Regions from separate parts of the Arthrobacter sp. TJ-170 genome, predicted to be linked through region 4. Evidence: riboswitches for the same ligand, from Rfam matches in the RefSeq annotation. Region 4 holds a riboswitch; each other region holds the start of a gene.
What was found. Region 4 has a riboswitch for S-adenosylmethionine ahead of AC4D1W_RS07950 (ABC transporter ATP-binding protein). Riboswitches for the same ligand answer to the same signal wherever they lie in the genome.

Region 1: another riboswitch for S-adenosylmethionine. It lies ahead of metX (homoserine O-acetyltransferase MetX); the one in region 4 lies ahead of AC4D1W_RS07950 (ABC transporter ATP-binding protein).
Region 2: another riboswitch for S-adenosylmethionine. It lies ahead of AC4D1W_RS15285 (bifunctional o-acetylhomoserine/o-acetylserine sulfhydrylase); the one in region 4 lies ahead of AC4D1W_RS07950 (ABC transporter ATP-binding protein).
Region 3: another riboswitch for S-adenosylmethionine. It lies ahead of AC4D1W_RS05045 (aminotransferase class V-fold PLP-dependent enzyme); the one in region 4 lies ahead of AC4D1W_RS07950 (ABC transporter ATP-binding protein).

Annotation. Positions count from the first base shown of each region.
Region 1 covers NZ_JBZCNL010000001.1:684,148-689,480, forward strand. The annotation lists gene hutI (imidazolonepropionase) at 1-210, shown strand, start outside; gene AC4D1W_RS03195 (CPBP family intramembrane glutamic endopeptidase) at 276-1,064, shown strand; gene AC4D1W_RS03200 (VOC family protein) at 1,087-1,728, opposite strand; SAM riboswitch class IV at 2,041-2,175, shown strand; gene metX (homoserine O-acetyltransferase MetX) at 2,191-3,336, shown strand; gene AC4D1W_RS03210 (HNH endonuclease signature motif containing protein) at 3,431-3,943, shown strand; gene AC4D1W_RS03215 (alpha/beta hydrolase) at 3,885-4,604, shown strand; gene AC4D1W_RS03220 (class I SAM-dependent methyltransferase) at 4,644-5,258, shown strand; gene AC4D1W_RS03225 (RNA-binding S4 domain-containing protein) at 5,324-5,333, opposite strand, start outside.
Region 2 covers NZ_JBZCNL010000009.1:58,127-63,459, forward strand. The annotation lists gene AC4D1W_RS15280 (galactose oxidase-like domain-containing protein) at 1-1,327, opposite strand, end outside; SAM riboswitch class IV at 1,483-1,599, shown strand; gene AC4D1W_RS15285 (bifunctional o-acetylhomoserine/o-acetylserine sulfhydrylase) at 1,643-2,959, shown strand; gene AC4D1W_RS15290 (GMC family oxidoreductase) at 3,112-4,701, opposite strand; gene AC4D1W_RS15295 (primary-amine oxidase) at 4,963-5,333, opposite strand, start outside.
Region 3 covers NZ_JBZCNL010000002.1:226,710-232,042, reverse strand. The annotation lists gene AC4D1W_RS05050 (class I SAM-dependent methyltransferase) at 1-494, opposite strand, end outside; gene AC4D1W_RS05045 (aminotransferase class V-fold PLP-dependent enzyme) at 584-1,957, opposite strand; SAM riboswitch class IV at 1,986-2,101, opposite strand; gene hisN (histidinol-phosphatase) at 2,158-2,982, opposite strand; gene AC4D1W_RS05035 (cold-shock protein) at 3,141-3,344, opposite strand; gene rsgA (ribosome small subunit-dependent GTPase A) at 3,519-4,640, opposite strand; gene aroA (3-phosphoshikimate 1-carboxyvinyltransferase) at 4,637-5,333, opposite strand, start outside.
Region 4 covers NZ_JBZCNL010000003.1:205,824-211,156, reverse strand. The annotation lists partial or broken gene AC4D1W_RS07965 (DUF2264 domain-containing protein) at 1-1,011, opposite strand, end outside; gene AC4D1W_RS07960 (substrate-binding domain-containing protein) at 1,216-1,638, shown strand; gene AC4D1W_RS07955 (ThuA domain-containing protein) at 1,635-2,330, shown strand; SAM riboswitch class I at 2,400-2,497, shown strand; gene AC4D1W_RS07950 (ABC transporter ATP-binding protein) at 2,503-3,333, shown strand; gene AC4D1W_RS07945 (aliphatic sulfonate ABC transporter substrate-binding protein) at 3,402-4,442, shown strand; gene AC4D1W_RS07940 (ABC transporter permease) at 4,442-5,333, shown strand, end outside.

The DNA.
Region 1 (5,333 bases), on a different contig from region 4:
CTCGCCCTCCACCGGGACCAAACTACGCACGACGCCGGCTCCCTTGCCCGCGGCTCGGCCGCGGGGAGCTCGCTCGCCGTGGGTTCCCTTGCAGTGGGCCACCGGGCGGACCTGCAGGTATTGGATGCCCCCTCCGCAACTCACCTCGCGTACCGCCCCGGAATGCAGTTGACCCGCGCGGTATGGCGCCGCGGACACCGCCTGCGTTGAAAAACTTCACGGGGAGGGGGTCTGCGGGCTTTGGCTGGCGGGGGACCGTACGGCACCATGAAGGCATGCCAACCGCCGAAACCAGCCAGCCGTCGTCGTTGTTGCCGGCTGCCGGCCGGAAGAGGATCAAAGCCGAGATCCTGATTGTCCTGGGCCTGTCCCTCGGGCAGGCGGGTGTCTATGCCGTGGTTGAGCTGATTGACAAGCTGACCCGCGCACCGCTGTCTGCGCAGACGACGAGGCTCAATCCCACCCTCGACGACCGGCAGTACTTCGACCTCACCTATCAGCTGCTGGGGATCTTCTTCGCGCTGGCACCCGTGGTGCTGGTGCTCTTCCTGCTCACCGAGCCGGGGAAATCGGCGTTCCGCCGGATCGGCTTCACATTCAGCAAGCCGAAAGTCGACTTCGGTCTGGGAGTGGCGCTGGCAATGGTGATCGGCGTCGGAACCCTCGGGGTCTACGCCGCAGGGCGGGCGCTCGGTGTCACCACAGCGATCATTCCGACGGCGCTGGACACCTACTGGTGGACCTTGCCGGTGCTCGTGCTTTCAGCGATCCGCCATGCCGTGCTGGAAGAAGTGATCGTGGTGGGCTATCTTTTCGAGCGGCTCAGGGAACTGGGGTGGTCGGTCCCGGCGATCATTGTGACCTCAGCGCTCCTGCGCGGGAGCTACCACCTGTATCAAGGGATCGGGCCGTTCATCGGCAACGTAATCATGGGCCTGATCTTCGGGTACGCCTACACGCGCACCAGACGGGTCATGCCGCTGGTGGTCGCTCATGCGTTCCTCGACATTGCGGGCTTTGTCGGCTTTGCTCTGTTCGGCCCTGCCATCGGCATCGGGAACTAGCTCGGCGCGAGGCAGGCCTTGACTAGATCCTGACGGAGCCCTTCGGGGTCTCGAACGTGACCGACATGATGCCCGGTGTGCCGTTGGGGGCAATCCACTCCACGTCAACGTCGTCCAGGGGGTGGTTGGCGGGGGTGCCGAGCCATTCCGTCACACGCTCGGCGGACCCTGCGATGGTCAGCGCCCTGAGGCGTACCGACGCGGGCCGCGCCTGGGACGGGTGGAGGGACTCCGTGCCGTCATCCCAGCGGATCATGTAGGGAACCTGCGGGTCAGCGATCAGGCCCTTGATGCCGATCTGCTGCCAGGTCAGCTCCTGACCATCAGGGAACTTGCGGTTACCGGGTACGGCGCTGCGGCCCAGTCGCTCTTCGAAAGGTGCAAGATCGTCAACGGCCACACACCAGCCCATCCAGCCGCCGCCGGCCTCGGACCGGGCACGCACGGCCTGGCCGAAAGGTGCCTTGTCCGACGCAGGATGGTCGAGTACCTCGACAACCTCCAGATACTGGCCGTTGGCCAGTGGGCAAATCATGTTGCGGGTGCCGAACCGGGGGTGTACTCCACCCTTCACGAATTCCACGCCCAGGGCGTCGGAAATCCGGTCCGCAGTGGCCGTCAGGCCGTCGGGTTCGCAGGCATAAGACACATGATCCAGGCGCATGGCCCCATTTTGGCACTTTGTGATGCACGCCTCGACTTAGGGTTACCTAAGTCATAGCTATCGGGGTGAAGTGCCCAAGCAAACCCCAAGGTCAGCCACGGATAGTGGAGCGGACAGGGAGCCCGGTTCCGAGACCGCCGGAGTTTCCTGCAGGGACGCCCACTGGGCGTCCCCCTTGAGTGGGGCGGCCCGTTGCCCATAGACGGAGGCGGCCCCACTCAAGCGTTCCCGCCGGCCCAGTCAACGCCGGACCATTTCACCGCGAGTCACAATACTTGCCCTTTCCCATCCTGGTCGGGTTTTCTTGTACGAGGTCACGAGTGACAGTGCGGTGGGTTCCTTCCCGCCACCAGCCCCGGCTTACTGTCCGGCAACCCTCCTCTCGCGGTGGGGTGCCCCGGGTGACGACCAGGCCCTGCACGAGGTGTGCAGGAGCAAGCGCGATTCACAAAGGCGGCAGGTTTGACAGGGATCACCACAGCGGAACCGCACCACGAGGCGGAGTCCGTTGACGGCGTCGTCGTGCCGCGGCTTTCCATCGGCCCCCTCACGCTGGAAACCGGCGGGCACCTGCCCGACGTCGTTCTGGCCTACGAGACGTGGGGCACCCTCAACGCGGACGCCTCCAATGCGGTGCTCATTGAGCACGCGCTCACGGGCAGTTCCCACGTCGCCAGGGGAAATTCAACAGAAGACGGCTGGTGGGACGGCCTGGTTGGTCCCGGTAGGACCATCGACACCGACAGGTACTTCGTCGTGTCCATCAATATGCTGGGCGGCTGCTACGGGTCCACGGGTCCCGCGTCGCTCGATCCGGAGGGCAGGCCGTGGGGCTCGAGGTTTCCCTTCGTCACCATCCGCGATTCCGTGCGCGCCGAGGCGCTGCTCGCGGACCTTCTGGGTATTGACTCATGGCACTCGGTGCTCGGCGGCTCCATGGGAGGCGCGCGGGCGCTTGAGTGGGCAGTGACCTACCCGAAACGCGTTCAGCGCTGCGCCGTCATCGCCTGCGGAGCGGCAAGCACGGCTGAGCAGATCGCCTTCGCGCAGGCTCAGGTACAGGCAATCAGGCTCGATCCGCGGTTCGCCGGCGGCGACTACTACGGATCGGCCGGTCCGGAGCACGGATTGGGTCTGGCACGGCGGATCGCACATATCACGTACCGCTCGGAGGCCGAGTTCGGCCACCGGTTCGGCCGCGCGGCCCAGGGCATTGAGGAACCTTTCGGGTCACCTCTGCCGCATGGCCGCGGCCGCTACCAGGTGGAGAGCTACCTGGACCATCAGGCGGACAAGCTGGTTGGACGGTTCGATGCCAACAGCTACCTGATCCTCACCGAGGCGCTGATGAGCCACGACGTCGCACGCGGCCGCGGCAGCCTGACCACCGCGCTGGCCGATGCCACGGCGAAGTTCTTCGTCGCGGCGGTTGCCTCCGACCGGCTGTACTGGCCCTCCCAGTCGCATGAGCTGGCATCCGCCCTGCCCGGCAACGTGGCCGTGCACACCATCGCCTCACCAATCGGACATGATGCGTTCCTCACCGAGATAGCTCAGCTCGAACCGGCGCTTGAGGCCGCGTTCTACCACGACGACGACGGCGCGTGAGTTCCGAGTCAATGGTGTCCTGACTTCCGATTGCCACCTCGCCGCGCATGCACCCAGTTTCACCAGGATTCTGGTCCACCCGGAAACGGGGGCCGTGCTCAGCGTCGGCAGGGACAGGTACCGGCCACCCAAACACCTGCAGGACTGGGTACGAATCACCAACCCCACCTGCGTCCATCCCGGCTGCAACCGCTCATCGATGTCCTGCGAAATCGACCACGTCACTCCATGGGCGCACGGCGGGAAAACTGCCATGCACAACCTCCAACCCAGGTGCAAGCTCCGCCACATGCTCAAAACCGAAGGCGTCTGGTCCGCCGGACACGACGACGCCGGCGCACCGGGCATCACTTCATTCGGCGGCAAACCTACACCACCCTGGCCGAACCCCCACCACCCTTCTGGCGAGATTCGTGGGCGGCGCGCTGCAGAAAGGGGTCCAGTGCAGGCACCAGGTGCAACACAAGAGCCGACGCTATTTGGCCGTGCCTCGGGACAACCTGCGTTGTCTGGAGTAGCGCCGCGTGGACCCGTGCCACTATGGAGCAATGACAAATTCTCTCTCACCCGACGGCTCCGCTGTGTCCGCTTCCGGAATTGTCCCTGAACCTGGAAATCCACCAGGAAACGCGCAAGTGGTTGTCTGGTCGAAACCCGAGGATGAGCGAGAGGGTACGCCCCTGCTCGTGCTGCTGCACGGTCACATGGCCAACGAGGAAGACCTGATGGGCATCCTCGAGTCCCTGCCGGACGAATTCACGGTGGCTTCCCTCCGCGCACCCGTAGCCCAGGGGCCGGGTTTCACCTGGTTCCCGTTGATGCAGGACGTCGCCTATTCCGTCGACAAGGTCACCTCAGCGGTCCAGGATGTCATCGACTGGGTGGACTCCATCAAGGAGGCGCACTCAAGTGTGACCCTGCTCGGCTTCTCGATGGGCATGGCTGTGGCCAGCTCCATGTTGCGTGCCCGCCCTACCGACTATGCTGCCGTCGTCGGGCTTTCCGGCTTCGTGGTTCCGGCGGAGGACAGCGGGTTTTTCCACGACAGTGAGCTGGCCGCCAATCCTGTGCCGTTCTTCTGGGGCCGCGACCAGGAAGACCCGGTCATCCCGGCGGACAGGATCGAGTTCACCCATGGCTGGCTCAACCGCCACGTGAAGCTCACCAAGGTTCTCTACGCGGGCATGTATCACAGCATCAACGCCCAGGAACTGAAGCACGTCCGGGAGTTCCTGCAGATGGTCGTACCCGGGGTCGTCCGCAGATAACCCCATGTGGCCGCGTACTAGCGGGCTAGACTCCCGGATATGGGAAAAGAATCGCTCTGGGAGGCAGGAAAGCGCCAGGATCCCGACCGCTCAGCGGCCTATATCCGGCGTTTTGAGCAGCTGAACGCGCAAGGCACGGATCTGCACGGGGAAGCACGCTTCATTGACGCGCTGGCCGCCCGAAATTCCCGCATCCTCGACGCCGGCTGCGGGCAGGGCCGAGTCGGCGGTGAGCTTGCCCGGCGGGGCCATACAGTGGTCGGGGTTGATGCCGACGCTGAGCTGGTCGAAGCTGCCCGGGCGGCCCATCCGGAGTCTGCCTGGCTGGTGGGAGATCTGGCCGAGTTTGACCTACCTGGGTGCGGTATCGCGGAACCTTTCGACGTGATCGTCTGCGCGGGGAACGTCCTACCTTTTCTGGCCCCGGGTACGTCGCGGGAGGTTCTAACCCGCTTGCACCGCCATCTGGCAAAGGACGGGCGCTTGATTGTCGGGTTCGGCGCAGGGCGCGGCTACACCTTCGACAACTTCCGCGCTGACGCGGCCGGTGCCGGGCTCACCGTACCGCTGCGCCTGGCTACCTGGGACCTGAGGGTCTGGACGCCGTCGTCGGATTTCCTCGTTGCAGTGTGCGAGGCCCAAGGCGCGGAATAACAGTTGTGCCAATTCTTACCTCCCTGCCGTCACCAGCGATCTGTTGAGGGCAGGTCGTTGCGGCGCTATCCCTGC
Region 2 (5,333 bases), on a different contig from region 4:
GGGCGGACACGATTTCCGGCCGGGTGCGCGGGCTGCCGTCTGCGTTCAGCAGGTAAGGCGGCGTGAAAATCTGTCCGTTCAAGTTATTCGTCGTGCAATTGCCGCACAGGCCACCACCGCCGACGAAGACCTGGCCATCCGGGAGCAGCAGGGCAACGCTGTGATAGGCGCGGGGAGTGGCCATCGGGGCGAGCGTGGTCCACTGTCCGGTCTCCGGGTCCCAGATTTCTGGGGCCCTCGAAGCAGCACCGGCCTCACCGCCGACCACCAACACCTGGCCATCGGGCAGCGCGACTCCATTCGCGAACGTCCGGTTGACGGCCATGTCCGAGGTCCGGGCCACTGTGAGTCCGTTATTGATGTCGATGGTGTCCGCCCGCGCCGTGGCATTTCTGCCCACGTAGTCGGTCGCTCCACCCACGGTGAGAATCTTTCCGACGTCGTACATCACGGCGTTGCCGTTCATTGCGTCCGGGCTATCGGACCGCAGACCGGCCGAACTGATGCTGCCATTGCCTGTGCTCGAGATCCAGTTCATCTGCCGGCTCGGCCCGGCGTGGAACGCCCGGCCACCGGGGGCGGCAAACAACCAGGCATGATTGTCGGACCGGTATTCGCCGGCAGGATCGTTGGTCAGAATGCTGTCGGACGGCACAAGCGGCAGCGTTCGCCAGCCGTCGGCGGCGGACCACACCTCGCCGTGCTTGTTGCCGACGCCGCCGGACCATGACCCGCCGATGGTAAACACCTCGCCGGTGGACGTGGTCAGGTTGGACTGGTATCCGCGGGCGATCTTCATGTCCGGCCCCGCGGTCCAGGTGTTCGTCGCAGGGTTGTACAGCGAGGTCTTCGTGCTGTTGCTGCCCCCACTGACCATGATCTGCCCGTCCGGCAGCATTGACGTCCCGGGGCAGAACATGTCGTGACCGGTGTTGGATACCTGGGTCTGGCTCACCTCGCCGGTGGTGAGGTCCAGAATGGACGTCTGAGTGTATCCCCGGGCCCCGCCATACGTGGTGGAAGAGTAGGCGGACCAGGTCAGCAGCTTGTTGCCCGGCAGCAGCGCCGCCGCAGCCGGGACAAGCGGGAAGCTGATCGTCGGGCCCCAGGACCCCTGCGACCCATTTGCGACGGCCTGAACGGTCAGGTTTCCGGTGGCCTTTTCGGGCTCCGATCCCGCCTCCGTGGCGACAGCTTGCGGCACCGGAACGTGATCGTGTGCTCCGGTCGCGCTCGGAGGCTCGGCCGACGCCGTAGCCGTAGCCGAAGCCCCGTATCCGGCGACCAGCAGGGAGACGATCACAACCGCGGATACAAGTCGCGACATCTGTGCGCCCCCGTCCAGATTCATCCCCCGTGCTTAGCAAAAGCTAACCCGGGCGCCATGTAAGGATCTTGGGACGACTGACGTGGGCTTCGCGCGACAGGTACATCTTCGTCATCTTGGTACCCAACACAGTTCGCCTGCCTACACTTGCCTCAGGTCATGAGCGCCAGCATTAAGCCCCGGCTCGCTGGCCGGCAACCCTCCATCCGCGGCGGGGTGCCCCGGGTGAGGACCCGGCTGTCCGGCGAAGGGTCGGATGGCAAGCGCGGCCCGTGGTGCTCCGAGCATGCCGGGCCCAAAGTAGAGGAGCCTTGAATGTCCAACGGATGGTCCTTCGAAACACGCCAGATCCACGCCGGGCAGGAGCCTGACGCCACCACCGGTGCCCGGGCACTGCCCATCTACCAGACCACGTCCTTTGTGTTCCCCAGCGCCGAGAGCGCTGCGAACCGCTTCGCGCTGGCTGAGCTGGCGCCCATCTACACGCGCATCGGTAATCCCACCCAGGACGCGGTGGAGCAGCGGATCGCCAGCCTGGAGGGCGGTCTGGCTGCCCTCCTTCTCAGCTCTGGGCAGGCGGCGGAAACCTTCGCGGTCCTGAATGTTGCCGAGGCCGGCGATCACATCGTCGCCAGCCCCAGCCTGTACGGCGGGACCTACAACCTGTTTGCGCACACGCTGAAGAAGTTTGGCATCTCCGTCACCTTCGTGGCCGACCCCGACAATCTCGACCAATGGCGCGACGCCGTGCAGCCGAACACTAAGCTCTTCTTCGCCGAGGTTGTGTCCAATCCCCGGCAGGACGTCCTCGACATCGAGGGTGTTTCCCGCACTGCCCATGAAGCAGGGGTGCCGCTGATCGTCGACAACACGCTGTCGACGCCGTACCTGATCCGGCCGCTCGAGTGGGGCGCGGACATCGTGGTCCACTCAGCGACCAAATACCTTGGCGGCCACGGCACGGCGATCGCTGGGGTCATAGTGGATTCCGGCAAGTTCGATTTCGGCAAGGACCCGGAGCGCTTCCCCGGCTTCAACACCCCGGACCCCACCTACAACGGGCTGGTCTACAGCCGCGACCTCGGAGAAGGCGGCACCCTGGGTGCCAACCTGTCCTACATCATCAAGGCCCGCGTCCAACTCCTGCGGGACCTGGGCTCGGCGGTGTCGCCCTTCAACGCCTTCCTGATCTCCCAGGGCCTTGAGACGTTGAGCTTGCGGATGGAACGCCACGTCGCCAACGCGGGGGAAGTTGCCCGCTGGCTGGAGGCAAGGGACGACGTCGAATCGGTCGCCTACGCCGGGCTTCCGTCAAGCCCCTGGTACGAGCGTGGACGCAAGTACGGCCCGAAGGGGACCGGTGCGATTGTCTCGTTCAACCTCGCGGGCGGAGCCGAGGCAGGTAAGCGGTTTGTGGACGCCCTCGAACTGCACTCGCACGTTGCGAACATCGGAGATGTCCGTTCCCTGGTCATCCACCCGGCATCCACTACGCACAGCCAGCTTTCCCCCGAACAGCAGGTCGTGGCCGGCGTGGCCCCGGGGCTGGTCCGGCTCTCCGTGGGGCTCGAGCATATCGACGACATCCTTGCGGACCTCGAGACCGGCTTCCGTGCAGCGAAAGAGGCGTAGGGGGAGTAGCGGCTTCTACCCTCCGGCACAGTTGCCATTACAAGATCATCACCGCGGCCAACTATTGCGCCGCTATTCCTCAAACTTGCCGGGCTTGAGGAATAGGGGCGGCGGCTGGGCGTAAGCCGCCACCCCATCTTTCTACGAGAGTTTCAGAGCGCTGATTTTGTTTCTGTCCTCATGTCGTTGACTTGTTCCTTATTGGCGCCTACGGCGTCACGGCCGGTGAGGTGGGCGGCGGCACGTTCGGCAATCATGATGGTCGGGGCGTTGGTGTTGCCCGTGGGCACCAAGGGCATGATGGATGCGTCCGCGATGCGAAGACCCTTGAGTCCGTGGACCTCGAAGGTTGTAGGATCGACCACGGCCAGATCGTCCTGGCCCATGCGGCAGGTCCCAACCTGGTGGTGGTAGGTCACCACGGATTCGCGGACGTATTGTTCCAACTGTTCATCTGGGACCTCCGGACCGGGGTAGATCTCGGTCGGCTCCCAACCAGCCAGAGCCTGCGTCTGGCCAATCCGACGGCATTGACGCACGGAGGCAACAAGAGCGTCGACGTCCTGTTGTTCCTTCAACGCCCCCAGATCGATGCGCATCGGATCTTCAGGGTTGGGTCCGGTGAGGGTTAGCTCGCCGCGGCTGGCCGGACGAACGAGACCGCCGAGCATTGAGAAGCCGTTGTCGGGGCCCGTCATCTCTGCTGGCCCGTAGTTTTGGGAGTACATCGGGACGGAGAAGAAGATCGGCTGTGTGTCCGGGACGGGCAGGTCCGGGTTGCTCTTCCAGAAGAGATGTACCTCGGCTGGCGCAGTGTCGCCCATAGGCACCGGTTGGGCAGCGGTGGTGAAGATGACTGGCGAAAGCAGATGGTCCTGCAGATTCTTGCCGACGCCGGGCAGATCGTGGATTGGATCGATCCCAACCTCACGCAACTCCTCACTGGGGCCGATCCCTGAGCGGAGCAGCAACTCGGGGGAGTTCAGTGCGCCGGAGGCGAGCACGGTCTCGCCGGCGCGCATCATCTTGGACTGACCCTCATGGTCAAATTCGATGCCGACGACGCGCCCGTCTTCCACCAGCAGCCGTCGGGCCTGCGCGCCGGTGAGAAGGGTGAGGTTAGGGTGGTCAGCTACCGGTTTGAGGTAGGCGCGCCAGGTGTTGAGCCGTTTGCCGTCCCGGACATTGAGTTGCATCCGGGAGACACCTTCGACGGCGCCGGAGTTGTAGTACTCGTTAAGCGGCAGGCCGATCTCCACAGCCCCTGAGAGCATATCTTCCTGGATGGGATTGCGCGGGAAATCCTGGACGACGTCAAGGAGCCCTTCTCCGCCGCGGGTATCGGAGGCGCCGCCGTCGTAATTTTCAATGGCTTTGAATACCGGCAGCACGTCTTCCCAAGACCAGCCGGGACAACCGTTCTGGGCCCAGGTGTCGTAGTCCCACCGGTCGCCGCGCACCCAGATTGTGGCGTTCAGCGCGTGGGATCCTCCCAAAACCTTGCCGCGAGGCAAGTGCAGCCGACGTCCGGCGCATGCTTCCTGCTCGCTGGTGTAATAGTCCCAGTCCTGCTCGCTGTGCCAGAGCAGTCCGAGGGTATAGAGGTGGTCGATATTGGGATTGATGTCGTGGTCGCCCGCCTCGAGCACCGCGACGGGGTTACCGGCGTCGAGCAGACGGCGAGCGATCACGCTGCCAGCGGAACCGGCCCCGACGACGATGTAGTCCAACTCAGATTCCATGGGAGTACCTTCCAGATCAAGGGTTATCAGCGATTGGCGGTTCGCGGAACGCACGGGAGGGAGCGGGCTTTGGGCGGGCGCCCGTGAAGATGCGGGGCGGATAGTTGTTCTCGCCGCGACGATTCGATTCGGTGTCATTTTGTGAGCCGCATGGCTCGCAGGCGCGCCACCAGTGTCGATGCAGTCAGAGCCACGCGGTTTCGACGGCGATGATGATCAGGGTTGATCAGGTGGATGAACGACTCCCGAATCGCCCCCAGGCTAACTGTGGCAGTGGCCCCCCGCGGGTGTGCTGGGTGAGACGTCGAGGACCGGGCTTCGGTCGAAGAAGCCTTCCGGGCGGAGCTTGAAGCCGACGGTGTCCACGGGCATGATCGGCCAGTCCTCAACACGCGGGAAGTGCGTGAGGCCGAAGGTGTGCCAGACGACGATGTCCTGTCCGTCGATGTCGCGATCCTGTGCCACGTATTCGGGCAGGCCGGCACCGCCAGAATGCTGGTTCACGAAGTCCCCGGTGGGGTAGCGCTCGTCCTCCGCGAACCGGGTGACCCAGAGGTCCTTCGTTGCGAAAGCCGCGCGCCGGGCAATGGAGGATTCGGGGTCTGCCAGCAGCGTGGGCTGGCCCTCGGAGT
Region 3 (5,333 bases), on a different contig from region 4:
ACGTCTCCGGCATGCATGATGCGGGAGAGCCGGTGCACCCACGGCACGCTGACATCCAGCTGATTCCAGACAAGGCCGAGGACTCCTCCCGGTACCAGGATGCGCGCCGCTTCCGCGCTCGCCGACGCCGCGTCGCACCAGTGCCAGGCCTGGGCGATTGAAACAACATCAACGCTCGCAGTGCCGAGACCGGATGCCTCGGCCGTGCCCTGAACTTTCTCCACCGCCGGGAGCTGCTGTCCTAGGACGGAGAGCATGTCCTCCGACGGATCGATCGCCGTCACCTCAGGGCAACGGTGGATGAGCTCCCTAGTGAACTTTCCTGTTCCCGCCCCGATATCGGCAGCGCTCCGTGCATCCCGCGGGACGAGCCAGTCCACACATTCCGGGGGATACCCCGGACGGACGCGCTCATAGCGCTCACTGTCCTGCAGATAGCCCCGAGCCAACTCACGACGGCGGTGCTCAGCGAGGCGCGGACCCCCAACGCCCATGACGATAGCTCCTGTCGATACTTGATCAGAACCCGTCAATTAAATCACCCGGTCTCGACTGCTCGGGAAACGGGAGTGTCAGCGCGCCATCAGTCAGCTGTGCAGGGTGCTGCGCCCGCAGTTCCCGGAGTGTGCGGAGCCCAATCCGGGAAGGAACGGGTCTCGACAGCCGGTACCCAACGCCCTGCGTCGACAACATAGTCGGTTCCCAGCCCATCCCGGATGAGTGAGGCGAGGCCGGTGAGCAGCCTGTCGACATCGTCCTGCCGCGATCCAAGCCCGAAGCTTGCGCGCAGCGATCCCGATGGCAGGCCCAGGCGCTTCAGCAGCGGGTGGGCGCAGAACTTCCCGTCCCGCAACCCCACGCCATGCTCCGCGGAAAGGTAGGCGGCGACGAGGCCGGCGTCGTAACCGTGGACGGAGAAGTTCACTACACCGATTGCGTCGGTGCTGTCGGAGAAGATGCGGTGTACGGTGACGCCGGTAAGGGCGGAGAGCCCGTCCACCAGGGCGTTTCGCAAATCTGATTCATGGCGGAGCCAGTCTTCCGCGTCCAGGGCTGCGATAACCTCCGTCGCGTGGGCAAGCGCTGCTGCGCCCAGGACGTTCGGCGACCCGCCTTCATGCCGTGCAGGGCCGGTTGTCCAGGAAACTGAATCGACCTTCACCGCCTTCACGGCGCCGCCGCCGGCAAGGTGGGGTGTTCCGACGTCAAGCCAGTCAGGCCTGCCGACCAAAACTCCGGAGCCGAACGGTGCATACAGCTTGTGTCCGGAGAAAGCGACGTAATCGATGCCGTCATGCCCGATATCCATCCGTCGGTGCGGTGCCAGTTGGGCTGCGTCGACGACGATGCGTGCGCCATGAGCATGGGCGAGGGCGGCGAGCCGGTTGATGGGCAGAACCTCACCGGTCACGTTTGAGGCACCGGTTACGGCAAGCAGGTTGATTCCCCCGGAAGCCAGCACCTCCTCCACAGCGGTAAACGTCGCCTCTATCGTGTCGGCGGCGACGAGTCCGCGATGGGGGCGGCCCAGCCAGGGCAGGAGATTGGCATGGTGTTCCAGGTCGAGGTAAAGGACCTCGCCGTCTCCAGGTACGCAACCTGCCAGGAGATTCAGGGAGTCCGTGGTGTTTCGGGTGAAGATGACCGCGTCGTCTTCACGACCGCCGACGAAGGTCCGGACGGTCTTCCGTGCATTCTCGTACAGCGACGTTGAAATTTGGGATGCGTATCCGGCGCCCCGGTGAACGCTGGCGTAGTAGGGCAGAACGCTCTGCAGGTAGTCATTGACCTGCTGCAGTGCCGGCGTCGAAGCGGCGTAGTCCAGATTGACGTAGCGGACAGCGGTGCCGTCAACCAGCGGCGCCTGCAGTTCAGCGCCCAACACGGATGCAAGCGGTGCCGCGGATAGTTCGCTGGTGCTCTCTAGAAGTGCATTGCTCACGGAAGTTAACCCCATAGTGGTCTCAAGGGACCTGCCAAGGGAGGCCCCGCGCTTGCCGAACCACTTTTCTGGAACGGCCTGGTCGTCACCCGGGGCACCCCACCGCGGAAGGAGGGTTGCCGGCCAGCAAACCGGGGTTTATCGCTGGCACTCGTGACCAATGAGTCCAGAATAAGACAGTCCGGACCCTCCGCTCGCTTTGTTACGCGGCTACGTCAGGCACCCGTATTCTCCTGGAGCAGATCGTCCAGCGAAGGGTTGAGCATCTTCAGGACATCGTTATGCAGGGTGCTGTTGGTTGCGAGCGCGTTGCCGCCGAAGGGCCCGTCCGCGCCTTCCAATGATGTGAACCGGCCACCGGCTTCCGTAACAATCGGTACCAGGGCGGCCATGTCGTACAGGTTGAGTTCAGGCTCACACGCGATGTCCACAGCGCCCTCAGCGACGAGGCAGTATGACCAGAAGTCACCATAGGCCCGTGTACGCCAGACCGATTCGGTGAGAGATACGAATTCATCGAGGTTGCCGCGTTCCTTCCATCCCGACAGGCTCGAGTAGGAGAGTGAAGCATCTTCCAGACGAGACACGCTTGAGACCCGGAGGCGTGTTGCGGCGGCCAGCGACTTGCCGGTGAAAGCTCCCGTCCCGGTTGCTGCCCACCACCGTTTCCCGAGGGCGGGAGCGCTGACGACGCCGACGACGGGGCGGCCCTCATCCACCAGAGCGATGAGTGTGGCCCACACCGGCACTCCACGGACAAAGTTCTTGGTGCCGTCGATCGGGTCGATGATCCACCGCCGCGAGCCCGCGCCGCTGCTCCCGAATTCCTCGCCGAGCACGGCATCCCGCGGGCGGGCGCGTGAGAGTTGTCCGCGGATTGCCTCTTCCGCTGACTTGTCTGCATCGGTAACCGGGGTGTAGTCCGGCTTGGTCTCAACCGCCAGATCCAACGCCTTGAACCTGGACATGGTCTGGTCATCGACGGAATCGGCCATCACATGGGCAAGGCGAAGGTCATCGTTGTAGCTCTGGAGGTTCATACTGTTCAACCTATATCCTCGGGACGCGCAGATGCGGGAGGCCTGATGCCCGGGGCGTTGAGTGCCCTTGCACGTGGGCGATGCCCGCTGACTGCGGTCTTAACGCAAGGAAGGGACATCGGCCGATAGCCGATGTCCCTTCCTTTGAAAACTAAGAGTTAGAGAACGGAGATGTTCTCAGCCTGGGGGCCCTTGGGTCCCTGGGTGGTCTCGAAGCTGACCTTCTGGTTCTCCTCGAGCGAGCGGAAGCCGCCGGAGTTGATTGCGGAGAAGTGAGCGAAGACGTCAGCGCCGCCGTCGTCAGGAGCGATGAATCCAAAGCCCTTTTCAGCGTTAAACCACTTGACTGTACCTGTTGCCATTTAAATCATTCCTTGAGTGTAGGATCCCCCCGTACTTCGGGGTTCCCGTCGCGGTGTTCCATCGCCTGCAAAAAAAGCTTTCGAACTCCGTAGAGAAATCAAGGCTAAATATTCATGCGCAACACAACAACTACGTTCAGTCTAGCAGGCAATGAGCCGCTGTGCGCGCACCGGCTATTGGAGCCCTAATTCTTTCGAGCCTTGGGCGGGCTCGATCCCAGCACCGAGCAGCCTTCGCAGGGAAGCTAGGCGCACGGGTCCCGACTCTCCGGCGTCCCCGGAATCGACCCAGCCGTCCAACCCGCAGTTGACTGCGGTGTCGTCGTGTCTGCACCCCCGTTCGCACTGCTCGGTCCCGGGCGCGAGATCCGGGAAGGCGGCCAGGATGCGGTCGGCGTCGACATGGGCGAGGCCGAAGGAACGAATCCCCGGCGTGTCGATGATCCACGTGCCGGGCGCGGAGTCGGCGGCCTTGAGCGCGTAGGCCGACGAAGAGGTATGGCGACCGCGGCCGGTCACCGCGTTGACGCCGCCGGTGGCACGGTTGGCTCCCGTGAGCGCATTCACCAGGGTGGACTTGCCGACCCCGGAGTGGCCTAGGAGCACGCTCACCTTCCCCTCCAGGAGACCCTTCAGCCGGCTTACGGCACCCGGGGCCAGCAGCGCGGAAGTGCCGCTGGCGGAGGTCGTTTCGACGCCGTCGGGGGTGGAGGCGGTCTGGCTCGTGATGATGAGCAGGTCGAGGTGTTCGTAATTGGCCAGCAGGTCCGCCGGATCCTTGAGGTCCGCCTTGGTGACGCACAGCAGCGGCTGGATACCGGCGTCGTACGCGGCGACCAGCGCGCGGTCGATGAATCCGGTGCGCGGTTCGGGGTTGGCGGCAGCCACGACGATTACCAGCTGGTCGGCGTTGGCGACCACCGCCCGCTCCACGGGATCTGTGTCATCGGCGCTGCGTCGCAGGAGGGTGTGTCGATCCTGGATCCGGACCAGCCGGGCAAGGGTGTCCGGCTCGCCGCTCACATCACCCACCAGTGCAACGAGGTCGCCGGCAACGACGGGGGAGCGGCGCAGCTCCCGGGCACGGGCGGCAATGACAATGCGTTCCGCGTTCGTGTCTTCATCCACGACGGCGGTATACCGTCCGCGGTCCACAGTGATGATCCGGCCGGTCACCGCGTCATCGTGAGCCGGGCGGTCCTTGGTGCGGGGACGGGAACCCTTCTTGTTCGGCCTGATGCGGACATCGGACTCGTCCCAGGAGGAGGTCCCACGCCTGGACCCGGCGGGTGTCACAGTGAGTCGCTCGGATCAGCGGTGGCTGCCACTGCCTCCCACAGCTCGGGGAATTGGGGCATGGTCTTACCGGTTGTTGCAATGTTTTCGATCTCGACGCCCTCCACCGCGAGGCCGAGGATTGCCCCTGCGGTGGCCATGCGGTGGTCATCGTAGGTGTGGAAAGGGCCACCGTGCAGCGGAGCCGGTCGAATGATCAGTCCGTCGGCTGTCTCTTCGGCATCGCCGCCGAGACGCGTGATCTCGGCGACAAGCGCCGCGAGGCGGTCCGTTTCGTGACCGCGCAGGTGGGCGATGCCCGTCAGCACCGACGGCGACTGTGCAAGCGCGCAGAGCGCAGCCACAGTAGGTGCCAGCTCGCTGGTATCAGCGAGTTCAGCGCCCGTGATCATCCCGGAGCCCCGGACCACGAGAGTGGAATCACTGGTCAGTTCGACGGCGGCGCCAAACATGGGCAGTATGGTCCGCCACTTCTCACCGACCTGTGTGGTGTTAGCGGGCCAGTGAGGGATCCGTACAGTTCCGCCCGTGGCAACGGCCGCGGCGAGGAACGGTCCCGCGTTGGAAAGATCCGGCTCGATGCGCACGTCAAACCGGTTGATGGTCCCAGGCTCCACACGCCACGTGTTGGGCTCGGAGTCGTCCACGACGACGCCGACCTCGCGCAGTACTCGGACGGTCATCGAGATGTGG
Region 4 (5,333 bases):
CCGCTGACAGCCCAGCCGGGTGCCGCAGCAGTAAAGGCGAAGTCGCCTTCTTCAATGGGCAGGGGCTTCTCGACGGCCGTCCAGACCTCGTGATCTGCCGGAAGCGCGAGCCCCAGCAGCCCCTTCGATGCCCAGTAGGGTGACCCCGGCCCGGAATAGGACTGGGCCATTTTCGGCCACTCGTGGTGCCAGCCGAGTGAGAGCAGTCCGTCGCTGTCGGGGGCCCCGCGGTCGGCGAAGTGCCGCAGAATCCCACTTGCAGCGCGGCGCAGGAGACCAGACTCGACGGCGGTGCAGCCGGCGAGCGCTCCACCCCAGAACGGCCCCGCGGCAGAGAAGCGGTAAATCAGGCTCCGGCCCTGGATGAGCGGGGAACCATCCGCGCCGACTAGGCGGACGGCGTCAAGCAGGAACCGGTCGAGGTGCGCGGTATCGCGGTCGCGGCGGGTGGGGCCGGGACCGTCGTCGTCGTGGCCGGCCATCCGGTGCCACAGCGCCGGGTATAGATGGAGTGCCCAGCCTGCGTAGTGGTCATAGGCGCGCTGGCTGCCGTCGCTGTACCAGCCGGCGTCACGCACGAAAGTGTCATGGAGCGCGAGGTCCTCGTCGATGTTGTCCTGGCTGTAGTCCGCACCAACGGACTTCAGGAACTGCTGGACGACGATGCGGAACCAGACCCAGTTGATGGGCGGGTACTCCGCGTCGGTGGTCAGGGAGAACCAGTCGACGAGCTGTTCCTGGACGGTGGCGTCCAGTCCGTCCCACAGCCAGGGGCGCGTCATGTCGAGCACGATGGCCAGGGCCGCAGCCTCGACCTTTGCCCTCGGCATACCACTCGGCAAGTCCTAGCGGATCGTCGCCGCGCTCGCCTGTGAGCCGGAAGCCCGCGGTGAGGAAGGTGCGCGCGAAGCCTTCGAGGCCGTCGATGGCCCGGCCGTAGCCGCCTTCGCGTCCGGGCGGTGTGATGCGGGCATGGCTGGGACTGGCCCACTTGCGGACGCCGAGCAGCATCGAGTAGGCCTGGGCCGCGTGGTGCTCGCGCGTCCATCCCGTATAGGGCGAGAGTTCCCGGTCCAGGGTCGGAAGTGTCAGCTTGTTCATGCGCTCATGAGCCCTTCACCCGGCGCCACCCATCCCAACCGCTCCGGCCCTGCGGCGACGATCCGTTCGGCGAAGGTTCCATAACCCATCGCAGCTACTGCCTCCGGCTTATTCATGGAGCGGTCCTTTCCTGTGGCTGATACTCGATCGGTGTGCCTTGCATCACGTTCGGGACCAGTACATACTCAGAGTCGGCATGAAGCAATCACGTTTTCCGCCTCTCCACGGACGCAGCACTCGACGAGACGGCTGGAAAGCAGGGCAGTCCGCGGGCCGAGCACTTCGATAAATCCTAAGGATGACCTGGCGGTCGTAGCGTACGACGACGAGGTCGCCTACCTTGCCGAGCCCGCCATCTCCGCGGTGCGGCCACCGAAGCACTACGTCGGCCGGGTGGCGGTGCAGATGCTCGCCGCCCGGATCGCCGAGGGCCGGCGACGGCCCGTCCACCGCCTGGAGCTGAATCCGGACCTAATCGTGAGGGACTCCTCGCTTGGAACGCCTCACCCGTCACCTACAGAGATGAGCTCCCCATGACAACAGCACTGCTCCTGAGCGGCACCGGACGGTACGCGGACCCCTGGCACCCCTTCGCCGAGACATCCGCTGCGGTTGCAGGCCTACTTCAAGACCACGGTCTCACCGTGGAAACCGCGGACGACGTCGACTGCGCTCTCGAAGGCCTCCAGGACTCCGCCTCCTGGCCGGACCTGCTGGTGGTGAACGTCGGTCTCCCCCGCGACGACGACGGCACGTCCCCCGGATCAGAGGCCGCCTCCGCGGGGTTGGACGCCTGGATTGCCGGCGGGCGGCCGTTGCTGGCCCTGCACTCCAGCTCCACCAGCTTTTTGGATTCGGAATCGTGGGAGAAGGCACTCGGCGGTCGGTGGGTGCGGGGCGTGTCCATGCATCCGGAGTACGGCCGGGCACACATTGTGCTGGAGGGCTCCTTTCCGGTGGGCGTCCCTGACTTCACGGTGGACGACGAACGCTACAGCTGGCTGCGCACGTCACCGGAGGTCGTCGTCCATGCCCGCCACGAACACGAGGGGCACCTCCACCCATTGATTTGGTCGCTGGAGCGACCGCTTGAACGCACTGCGAAACGGGGAGCGGGAACCACTACAGCGCGAAGCTTCTACGACGCTCTCGGCCACGACGCGGTGTCGTACGCGTCACCGGAGCGCCGGGAGTTGCTGGAGCGCGCGGTGGACTGGCTGCTCGCCTGACCGCAGCGTGGGCCTGCTTTGTTACGACATATATTGCAAAGGCACGTCAGAAAGTCGTTTAGTGGAAGTCCACCATCCCGAGCGGCCGAGAGACCTGGATCGTTGACGCCGCAGCAACCCTTACCTGCATGCAGGAGAACGGGTGCTACTGCCAGGAGCGATGGAGTTATACATGAGCACCGTTCTCAGCGCGCAGCAGCAGGCACAGGCCACTAACAACGCCACACACAAGCTGGCCCTTCCCCTGACCTTTTCCTCCCTCACGCGGTCCTTCGGCGGCGGAACCAGCGAGCATGTAGTCCTCCGCGACATCACCCTCGATGTCCGCGCCGGTGAGGTACTCGCCATCGTCGGTGCCAGCGGCTGCGGGAAGTCCACGCTCCTGCGGGCCGCAGCGGGCCTCGACGCACCAACATCCGGTGCCGTCCTCATCGACGGAACCGCGGTCAACGGCATCGATGACCGCTGCGCCGTCGCCTTCCAGGAACCGCGTCTCCTCCCCTGGCTGTCGCTCCGGGCCAACGTCGCAATCGGCCTGCCCAGGGGAACCGGCGCGGCCGCCGGCAAGGCGAAGGTCACCGAACTGCTGGGACTCGTGGAGCTCGCGGACTTCGCCGGGCACCGGCCCCGTGAAGTGTCCGGCGGCATGGCCCAGCGGGCATCCCTGGCCCGGGCACTAGCCCGGAACCCGGGCGTATTGCTCCTCGATGAGCCGTTCGGCGCCCTCGACGCCCTCACCCGGCTGAAGATGCAGGACCTCCTTCTGGATATCCACGCAGCCCAGCCCACTACGGTGCTGCTGGTGACGCACGACGTCGACGAGGCCCTCCAGCTCGCAGACCGCATCATCGTGCTCGGCAAGTCCGCCGATCCGTCACGCCCCGGCGCCTCCGTCACCGAGGTGCTCACCGTCCCGGGCGACCGCCCGCGGGACCGCAATGCCGCCGACCTCGGCCGAATGCGCAGCTCCCTGCTCACCACCCTCGGCGTCAAAGGCCACTAGACCACACACAGCTTGTTCCGTCGTCGTGCCCGTCTGCACGGCGACTGCTACCCCTCGCAAAGGAAACCATGAACCGCACCCGCTCGCCCTTCACCCGCCGCGCCGTCCTGTCCGTAGCGCTCGCCGCCACCGGCACGCTCGCCCTGACCGGCTGCCTCGCCGGTGAGAACGCCGCGTCCACCGAAGAGGCTTCCACGGCCACCGAGCTCAACATTGACTTCGCCACTTACAACCCGCTCAGCCTGGTCATCAAGGACCAGGGTTGGCTCGAAGCGGAGCTTGAGGACGAAGGCGTGACCGTCAACTGGGTCCAGTCCGCCGGTTCCAACAAGGCCAATGAAGCCCTCCGCGCCGGAGCGGTCGACGTCGGATCCACCGCCGGGTCCGCTGCTCTCCTCGCCCGTTCCAACGGGTCACCGATCAAGACGATCGACATCTACTCCCAGCCCGAGTGGTCCGCCATGGTCACCGTCGAGGGCACCGGCATCGAGACCCTTGAGGACCTGCGCGGCAAGTCGATCGCGGCAACCAAGGGCACCGACCCCTACTTCTTCCTGATCCAGTCGCTCGAGTCCGCTGGCATCGACCCCTCCGAGGTCACCGTGCAGAACCTGCAGCACGCCGACGGCTGGGCAGCACTGAACAACGGATCCGTTGACGCCTGGGCGGGTCTGGACCCGATCATGGCTTCGGCTGAGCAGGAGGGCGCCGAGCTCTTCTTCCGCAACATCGACTTCAACACCTACGGCTTCCTCAACGCCAACGAGGAATTCCTCTCCGAGAGCCCCGAGCTTGCCCAGACCGTGGTGAATGCCTACGAGAAGGCGCGCGAGTGGGCGAAGGAAAACCCGGAGGAGACGGCACAGATCCTCGCCGATGTTGCCGGCATCGACGTCGAGATCGCCAACGCCGTCATCATCGAACGCACCAACCTGGACGTCGACCCCGCACCGGGCGAGGCACAGCGGAAGGTTCTCGAGAAGGTCGGCCCGGTATTCGTGGAAACCGGTGATGTCTCCTCGCAGGAGCAGATCGATGAAGCCCTCGACACCCTCTTCGACGACTCCTTCGTCACCAACGCCGATCCTGACGCCATCCAGGGTTCCTAATGACTCAGATGGGTAATCCCGGTAATACCGGGGCCAGCGTCTACCCCACCAGCAAGGAAGGCCTGGAAGCCACCGGCCATACCGTGACAACAGCGGACGACGACGGCGGCTCACCTCTTGAGCCCACAGAGACCTCCGGGGGGCTGCTGAGCCGGCGACCGGTCCGTCTCCTGCTGGGGCTGGTGGTTCCCGCCCTCATCCTCGTCGCCTGGCAGTTGAACTCGGTCGTGGGCGTGTTCAGCGCCGTGCAGCTGCCGCCGCCCTCCGCTGTGCTGACCGCCGCCGTCGAACTGATTGAGCGCGGCGAACTGTGGATCCACATCGCCATCTCCACGCAGCGCGTGCTCATCGGCTTCGCGCTGGGTGCCACGCTCGGACTGGCGCTGGGCGCCCTGCTCGGGTTGTCCCGGCTGGCCGACGCGCTGCTCGCACCGACCATCGGCGCGCTGCGCGCGGTTCCGTCGCTTGCCTGGGTCCCGTTGCTCATTCTGTGGATGAAGATCGGTGAGGACTCGAAGGTAACGCTGATCCTCATCGGAGCGTTCTTCCCCGTCTTCACCACACTCTTTTTGGCATTGCGCCACGTTGACCGGAACCTCGTTGAAGCGGCACGGGCGTTCGGATTGAAGGGGATCAGGCTGCTGACCACGGTGCAGCTGCCCGCCGTCGTGCCCGCTGTGTTCTCGGGGCTGCGGCTGGCGCTGGCGCAGGCCTGGCTGTTCCTGGTGGCTGCCGAGCTCATCGCGTCGTCGCTGGGACTCGGGTTCCTGTTGACCGATTCGACCAACAACGGCCGCACAGACCGGATCTTCCTGGCGATCATCCTGCTCGCTGTTATCGGCAAGACGACCGACGCCCTGCTTGGCATCGCCGAAAGGTGGGCGGTTCGAC